DNA from 2 places in the Protofrankia sp. Cr2 genome. Region 2 is predicted to be linked to the other one. Evidence: predicted binding sites of a transcription regulator. Region 2 holds the regulator's gene; the other holds the start of a gene.

Region 1 (4,416 bases), on a different contig from region 2:
CCTCTGGTACCGGGGATGCAGCCGAGTAAGGCGAAGCCCACGTCCCACAGGGACGCCCGGTCGCTGCCGTATGCGACCAGGGTGTCCGCGAGGACGACGAGGGCGGCGGCGAGCACGACCCATGCGAGGGGCCCGCCGATGGCAAGGGTGACCACGCCCAGGACCGCAACGGTGATCTTCGCGACTTCGACGGCGGCGTGCCAGAGCGTCCCCGCCCGTTCCTTCAGGCATTCCCAGGACCACCAGGGTCTGTTCCGGATCCCGGCGTGGGAGGCGTCGCGGATGGCGCGGGCGCAGCTCGTTGCCGCATCCTCGCGCAGCTGCCTCGCAGCGAGGGCGAGCCGGCGGGCGGCGTCGAGGTCGTCCTGGGCGGCCCGTACGGAGCCGCGTGCCTGGTCGAGGCGGACCTGGGCCGCCTGCTGATTGCGGATCGCCTGCGCCACCTGCGCCGGATCGGGCGGGGGAACGCCGACGGCTGGGGTATGGACGGGCGGGGAGTGGAAGGCCGGGGCCAGGTCGGTGACGGTCGACAGTGCCGAGGCCAGTGCGGTCTGTGCCGGGTCGACCAGCATCCGGGTCTGATCACGGTGGGCACGCGCCTCCCGACCCTGCGACAGCGCCCGGTCGGCCTGGGCCTGCGCCGCAACCAGGACCGGCTCGTAGGCGTTCAGCGCCCGGCCGGCCATCCGGTAGGAGGTCTCGAGTTTCTGTAACTGCCCGGGGAACGTCTCCAGCTCGTCGCGGTAGGCGTCGCCGGCCCGGCCGATCCAGGACCGGGCGACTCCGCCGGCGGTCATCGCCGTCACCTGCCTGCGGGCGTGCTCGACGTCCGCGGCGAACTCCAGGAACCGCTGGGCGAGTTGGCGGACGGAGAACGGATCACCCGGGGCCGGGTCGCCGTCCAGCTCCAGCACATCCCAGTCGGTGGGCCGGTTCATCCACCCGGTCCGAGGTCAGGGAACTCTCGGTCAGAGAGCCGGCCAGGATGACGGATCGTCGCTGCCACGCGTCACTCCGACATGGTCAGGGTCAGGCCACAGGCATGCGGTCACAAGAGGCGTCCGAATTGTAGCATGAGTGACCGTTTGCCCGCCTTAGTGGTCGGCGCCGGAAGTTCGTCCAGGGTCTGCCGGCGCCAGGCGGCGCCTCGCTTCGTTGTCGTCAGCCCAGGTAGAACACCGCTACCTGGGCGTCCTCCGCCTCGCGACGCATCCACCTGACATCCGACACCCCCCGAACAACTTCCGGCGCCGACCACTTAGGAGTGAGGCCGCCTCCCGCGGGGATCAGACGAGCGGAAGTCAGGCGAACAGGTCGCGTACCGTCACCGGCCGTAGCCCTTTTTGCTGCAGGCCGACGACGATCCGCGGCAGGGCCGGAATTGTACCGGCATGCCCGAAGTGCAGGCTTATCACCGAGCCGGGTTGGACCGTTGCCAGCGTGCGCGTGACCACAGCGTCGGCACCGGGGTCGGTGTAGTCGAGGGGATCCACATCGTAGGACAGGCAGTGAGCATAACCGGCGCGGCCGGCCTCGGCGAGCACCGTCGGAGTGCTGTGGTGCATCGCTGAAGGCCGAAAGTAGTCCCCCGGTCCGCCGGTCACTCGGTCCATGATCTCTTGCGAGCGCTCCACCTCCGTGCGCACCACGGAAACGCTCTGTCGGTCGAGATCGGCGAGGTGGGTGTACGTGTGGTTCCCGATCTCGTGCCCGCCATCTCTGACGCGACGGGCGTAGTCCGGATACCGTTCCAGCCAGTTGCACACGAACATGCAGGTAATCGGCACATGTGCCTGTGCCACGGCGGCGAGGAGCCCGTCGACCAGGGCGATGTCACCGTTGGTGTGGAATGTCAGGGCCACCTCCGGGCGTCCTGAACTCGCGCGCATCAGTTCGGCTGCGGGCCCGCCCGCCGCGGTCGGCGTCAACGCGGTTGCCGGCGGTTGCGCCGGTTGGGATGCGGCTGCGGGTGCCGTCGGCGCGGGGGAGGGTGCGCCCGCCTCGGGCTGGGCTTCGGCTCGACCGGCGTTGCTTGCGGTCGCCGAGCATCCCATGAGAGTCACGGCGACCCCGGCCATCAGGCCGCGGCGGGTCAGCCGACCGGGAACACACACCGGAACACCCTAGCGCCGCAATCCGCGCCACAACCGGACGTCACAGCACTGCGCAGGTTCGATGGCGCGGGTGCGGCATGTCATCGACGGGTTGATCGCGGCTGATTCGTCGGCTATGATTCGAACATAGGTTCGACTCTTGGTGAGGGTGGCGGTATGACCGGCAGTATGACCGACAGTGGGTTGGCTGACCTGCCCGGGCTGCGGGGCATGGCGGCCGGGTTCGATCCATCGGAATTGTCGGCACGGGAGGTGGCGGAGTTTGTCATGGAGTTACGTCGGTTCACCAACGCCTTGGAGGCATTGTGGGTCAGGTCGATCGATCGTTTGGACAGGTCGCGGTGGTGGCAGGCCGACGGCTTTCTCTCAGTGCAGGCGTGGCTGCGCTTCCGCTGCGGGGTGTCGCGCTCCGCAGGGTCGGCAGTGCTGCGCGCGAGTCGGGAGCTGGCGGTGTTCCCAGAACTGACGGCCGTGTTCCGGGAGGGTGATGTGTCCTTCTCCCATGTTCATGCGGTGACCTCAGCGGTGACGCCACAACGTCGGGAGGCGGCAATCAAATCCCATGGGATGTTCACATTCGCGGCTCGGGGGACGGACCCGGCGACGTTGGGGCGGGTCGTGCGTTACTGGGCGCAGGCGTCTGATCCCGACGGCGCGGACAGGGACCGTGACAGGGCCCATCGGGCGCGCGGATTGATCCTATCGTCGTCGGTTGAGGGCAAGGTGTTCCTGGATGCCCAGTTCGACGCCGAGGGTGGGGAGACCGTCACTGCGGCGTTGGACGCGGCGATGGGAGGCGCACCCGTAGCGGGTGATGACCGGTCAAAAGCGCAGCGGCGGGCGGACGCCCTGATCGAAATCGCCAGGCATTACCTGGGCCAGGCGGATCTTTCCCAGGTGCATGGCCAGGGTGTTGAACCCATCGGGTTGAACCCGCCGCGTCCCTATTGCCGGGCGCTCTAAGTCACACCGCCCGGACGGCTGGTTGAACACGGAGACCGGGTCGGTCCGGGTCGACATCCACGACGACCTCGTCACCGTCACGGACTGTTCCGGCGAGCAGCTCCCGAGCGAGCGAGTCACCGATCGAGGTCTGCACCAGCCTGCGCAGCGGGCGCGCCCCGAAGACCGGGTCAAAGCCAGCGTCGGCGAGCCAGACTCGCGCTGGGCCCGCGACTGTGAGCGTGATCCGCCGGTCGGTGAGCCGGGCCCGCAGTCGGTCGAGCTGGAGGTCGACGATGCGGGCGAGATCTTCTTTGGTCAGCTGATCGAAGACCAGAACGTCGTCAAGTCGGTTGAGGAACTCGGGCTTGAACGCCTCCCGGACGATGACCATCACAGAGTCGCGTCGCACCTGGGGTGACAGGGTCGGGTCCGCGATGAACTGCGACCCGAGGTTGGACGTCATTACTACGATCGTGCTGCGGAAGTCGACCGTTCGACCCTGACCGTCGGTGAGGCGTCCGTCGTCGAGCACCTGCAGCAGAATGTCGAAGACGTCGGGATGGGCCTTCTCGACCTCGTCGAGCAGGATCACGCTGTACGGACGGCGGCGGATGGCTTCGGTGAGCTGCCCGCCGGACTCGAACCCGATGTAGCCGGGCGGCGCGCCGATGAGCCGGGCCACCGAGTGCTTCTCGGCATACTCGCTCATGTCGATGCGCACCACGGCGCGTTCGTCGTCGAACAGGAAGTCGGCGAGTGCCCTCGCGAGCTCGGTTTTGCCGACGCCGGTAGGACCGAGGAACAGGAAGGAGCCGGTCGGCCGATCCGGGTCGGAGATGCCGGCACGGGCGCGGCGCACGGCGTCGGAGACAGCACCTACCGCGGCATGCTGCCCGATCACGCGGGCATGCAGTTCGTCCTCCATGCGGAGCAGTTTGGCGCTCTCACCCTCCAGGAGCCGCCCGGCGGGAATGCCCGTCCAGGATGCGACGACCTCGGCGACGTCGTCCGGGCCGACCTCCTCCTTCAGCATCGCGCCGCCGGGCTCGTCCGGGCCGGGTAGTGCGTCGGTTGCCGCCGCGAGCCGCTTCTCCAGCATCGGGATCATGCCGTAGCGCAGCTCTCCTGCCTTGGCCAGATCAAGATCCCGTTCGGCGACCTCAACGGCGCGCTTGGCGTTCTCCAGCTCTTCCTTGACCTTCTGCACCTCGACGATGGAACTCTTCTCCGCCTGCCACTGGGTGGTGAGACTTGTCAGTTCCGCCCGCTTGTCGGCCCGCTCGCGCTGGAGGCGGCCAAGGCGTTCCTTGGACGCGTCGTCGCTCTCCTTGGACAGCGCCATCTCCTCGATCTCCAG
Region 2 (4,416 bases):
CGTTCTGCAGCCCGGCCGCCGCGTAGGTGCGCACGACCCGGTCGATGAGCTGGCGCAGGGACCATTCGCGGGTGGCGCTGCCCAACGCGCCACGGAAGTACTTGCTCGTGACGATGTTCGTGGCGTTCACCGACCAGAAGTCGGGGAACTCCACCCCGCGCTGCTCGAAGTTGACCGAACCGTCCCGCCAGTTGGTCATGACGACGTCCCGCAGCTCCCAGGTGACCTCGTCGTAGGGATGGACCCCGGGCGAGGTATGGACACGTCCGACCGTCAGGCCGGTGCTCTTACCAGCGGACCGGCTCGACTTCGTGCCACGGGTCTCGGTCATGGCGCTCCTCGTCTGGCGTGTGGCGGGTACGGCGTGTGGCGGGTACGGCAGGGACGGCAACGCGCCGGCCCGTGAACTATCCGGTCTGCGCCCGAAGGCCCGCGATCGCGGTCTCGAAGTCCGCCAGGGACTCGAAGGCCAGATACACCGAGGCGAACCTCAGGTAGGCGACCTCGTCAAGATCTTGCAGTGGGCTGAGAATCGCCCGGCCGATCTCGTCCGAGGGAATCTCAGCCGCTCCCGACGCACGCAACCTGTCCTCGACCAGCTGAGCGAGCTGAGCCAGCGCGTCGGCCTCGACCGGTCGACCCTGACATGCCCGGCGCACACCCGCCACCACCTTCGCGCGGCTGAACGGCTCGGTCACACCACTGCGCTTAATCACCCGCAGTGATGCCTCCTCGATCGTCGTGAACCGACGGCCACAGGATGAGCATGATCGCCTACGGCGGATCGCGGCGCCCTCCTCAGCCTCGCGGCTGTCAACCACCCTGCTGTCCGGGTGTCGACAGAACGGGCATCGCACGGACGATCCCCCAAGATCTTGGAAACTTACAACTCGGTAACTACTACATGTTGTGGTCGACCATAGGGCCCACCACCACGAACTGGCAAACGGTCGGCGTGTCGGACGGTCAGGGCAGACGAAGCGTCTGCCCGGGAACAAGATCGATAGTGGCAAGCTGGTTCATACCGGCCAGCCGCGCCACAATCACCCGAGTGTCACCCTCGGGAGCCAGCACACGCGCTATACCCCATAAGGTCTCCCCGGGCTGGACCACGTGAACACGACTGGAAGCCCCAGCGCCACGCGGTGCGGCCAGCGATGTCACCCGCGCGACGGACAAGATCAGACAGAAGACGACCGCGACGAGGACAATCAGGACCAGCCGGCCCCGCCTGGTCAATCTCAGTGGAGGCAGCACCGGCTGCTCCACCACGCACCTGTTCAACACACCCCTTCACCCCTCGAGATCACGAACTACGAACATCCGTTCGATCGAACGTCTGATCGATTTTGTACCTCATGGCTCCGACGGAATCGTCGCGACACGCTCGAACAGACGTTTGAGAAATCCGGTCGCTGCGGTTACGGTCGTACCGATGAGATGTCGGTCGTGACCACCGGCTCCGGTTCCTGGCGAAAACACCAGGTATGCAGAGAGCGGAGTCTGTCACGACCGCAAAACGAAGGAGAACGGCAGGTATGACCACCGACCCCAACCGCACCCGACGTGGCCGGCCACCGCGCGGTACCGTGCGCGACCTGCCGGATGGGCCGGCGGACGCGTCGGGCCTGACCCCCCGCCAGCGCAAGGTGTTGGAGGTGATCCGCAATGCCGTCGAGCGCCGCGGATATCCGCCCAGTGTCCGCGAGATCGGCGAAGCGGTCGGGCTCACAAGCACGAGCAGCGTCGCGCATCAGCTCAAGATGCTGGAGGAGAAGGGCTTCCTGCGTCGTGACCCGCACCGTCCGCGGGCCATGGAAGTGCTCTCTGCGGACACGCCGGTACGGCCGACGGCACGCGACAGCCTCCACCTCGGGCCGCCGCCGGCCCTGACGGCCGGCACCGGGGAGTCCACCGCCCCGCCCGACGCCCGCCGGGAAGCGGCCTACGTGCCCGTCCTCGGCCGTATCGCAGCGGGTGGGCCGATCCTCGCCGAGCAGGCGATCGAGGACATCTTCCCGCTTCCCCGTGAGATCGTCGGCGAGGGCACGCTGTTCATGCTGAGAGTCGTCGGAGACTCCATGGTCAATGCCGCGATCTGCGACGGGGACTGGGTAGTCGTCCGCCAGCAGCCGGTCGCGGACAACGGCGAGATAGTCGCCGCAATGATCGACGGCGAGGCCACGGTCAAGACGTTGCGTCACCGTGACGGGCACGTATGGCTCCAGCCACAGAACCCGGCCTATGCCGATATTCCGGGTGACGAAGCATCGATCCTCGGTCGGATCGTCGCGGTACTACGCCGGGTCTGAACATGGCAGGTCGGGCGGACCGGATGAAGGCCGGGCGAGTGGTTGCGGTCGTCGGTCCGACGGCGGCCGGCAAGAGCGAGCTCGCGATCGATCTCGCCGCCACCCTCGGCGGCGAGATCGTCAACGCCGACTCCATGCAGCTCTACCGCGGCATGGACATCGGCACGGCCAAGGTGCCGACGCGAGACCGCAAGGGCATTGCGCACCATCTCCTTGACGTCTGGGACGTCACCCACACCGCCGACGTGGCGTCGTACCAGGCACGGGCACGAGCAGTCATCGACGATCTGCTGGTTGCCGGCCGGACCCCGGTACTCGTCGGCGGCTCCGGACTCTACATCAGGGCTGTCATCGACGATCTCAGGTTTCCCGGCACCGACCCGGCGGTGCGCGCACGCCTTGAACGGGAGCTGTCCGAACGTGGGGCTGCCGCGTTGCATGCCGACCTGACCGCACGCGCGCCGCAGGCAGCTGCCGCCATACTGGTCGGCAACGGTCGTCGTATCGTGCGCGCGCTGGAAGTGGTGGAGCTGACCGGCGGCTTCACCGCCTCCCTACCAGAGCACCGCGCGGTCTATGACGTCGTTCAGATCGGCCTCGACCATCCCCAGCTCGACGCCCGGGTTGCCGACCGCGTGGGCGACATGTGGGCTGCCGGCATGGTCGAGGAGGTCCGAACGCTCGCCGACATGGGGCTTCGGAGCGGACGGACCGCCTCGCGGGCGCTGGGTTACGCCCAGGTTCTGGCCTGGCTGGATGGCACGATCGAATCAGGCGAATCGGCCCGACTTGCAACAATTGCCGCGACGCGCCGATTCGTCCGCCGACAACGGTCGTGGTTTCGCCGCGATCCCCGCATAATTTGGCTGGACCGTCCTGACGTCGACCAGGTGGCGGGCATGATCCGCTCAGCCTGACGGGCGATGGGTACCGGCGACCCGTTCATCCCGGCGTCTGGAGACAGCTGTGACCGCGCTCGAGCTGAACCTCGTCCCGGCCCTGTGTGCCGCGTTTGACGACGGGTCGTTGCAGCTGCATTACCAGCCCGAGGTGGACCTGCGCAACGGATCGGTTCCGGCGATGGAGGCGTTTCTGCGCTGGCAACATCCCGACCATGGTCTGCTGAACCCGGCGCAGTTCATGCCGGTCGCCGAAGCCGCAGGCCTGTCCGAACAGGTCGGCCGCTGGGTCCTTCAAACTGCTGTTGCGGAGGCTCGGACATGGCACGAGATGGCTTCGGGGACCACCATCCGCCCGCCCCGACTGTGGGTGAACGTCACCGCCGACCAGCTGACCCGGCCGGACTTCGCGGTCGAGGTGGAACGCCTCATGGCTGGCCGCGGGCTGCCACCGGGAGCCCTCGGGCTGGAGTTCACCGAACAGACTCTTGGGCTCGCGCACATCGGGGTACCCCGTCTGTTGAGCCACCTACGCTCGTTCGGACCGGCGGTGGGCGTCGACGGCTTCGGAACCTGGTACGCTTCCATGTCGACTCTTGACGTCCTGCCACTGGACATGGTGAAGATCGACGGACGCTTCCTCCGCGCCATGCAGCGGGACCTGGAAGGTGAAGCCGTACTGGCCTCGATCATCACGCTGGCTCACCGACGGCGGCTGGTGGTGACGGCAGAAGGCGTTGACAGCATGGTCATCGCGTCCAGGTTGGCCGCGATGAACTGTGACCGCGGCGCCGGCCGGTTGTTCTGTCCACCCGTTCCCACTGACGACGCCCGAATGATCGCGCTCGGCCGTGGCCGACCGGACCGCCGGCATGAGCGCTCGGGATCATCCTCCCACCCCCCCGCCACCGTACCGATGCGACCGCCGGCATCCAACCGCGTCAGAGAAGGGCGATATGACGCTTCCCGCCATTGAGGACTCCATCCGCGACCACGTCCGCAACCACTTCTTCGACGCCACCGGTGAGGGACTCGATCTCGCCGACCGGGCGGCCCTGCGCCGGGTACCGGGTCTGACGACCGAACTGGACGACGTCACCGAGGTCGAGTACCGTCAGCTCCGGCTGGAACGAGTCGTCCTCATCGGCGTGTGGACCGCCGGGACCGCCACGGACGTCGCGACCTCCATGACCGAGCTCGCGGCA

The links. The regulator LexA, encoded in region 2, represses DNA repair genes until DNA is damaged. The targets are predictions, from matches to a motif close to CGAACNNNNGTTCG.
Region 1: a site for LexA is predicted at 2,236-2,249, ahead of U9978_RS01355 (DUF222 domain-containing protein). Genes of this name have one in related genera too.

The regions. Positions count from the first base shown of each region.
Region 1 covers NZ_CAUVXG010000001.1:308,764-313,179, forward strand. Annotated here, with positions in the region: gene U9978_RS01345 (hypothetical protein) at 1-938, opposite strand, end outside; gene U9978_RS01350 (polysaccharide deacetylase family protein) at 1,302-2,114, opposite strand; gene U9978_RS01355 (DUF222 domain-containing protein) at 2,271-3,077, shown strand; gene clpB (ATP-dependent chaperone ClpB) at 3,079-4,416, opposite strand, start outside.
Region 2 covers NZ_CAUVXG010000030.1:37,639-42,054, forward strand. Annotated here, with positions in the region: gene U9978_RS14760 (vitamin B12-dependent ribonucleotide reductase) at 1-331, opposite strand, end outside; gene nrdR (transcriptional regulator NrdR) at 408-857, opposite strand; gene U9978_RS14770 (LysM peptidoglycan-binding domain-containing protein) at 967-1,257, opposite strand; gene lexA (transcriptional repressor LexA) at 1,539-2,312, shown strand; gene miaA (tRNA (adenosine(37)-N6)-dimethylallyltransferase MiaA) at 2,315-3,229, shown strand; gene U9978_RS14785 (EAL domain-containing protein) at 3,279-4,187, shown strand; gene hflX (GTPase HflX) at 4,168-4,416, shown strand, end outside.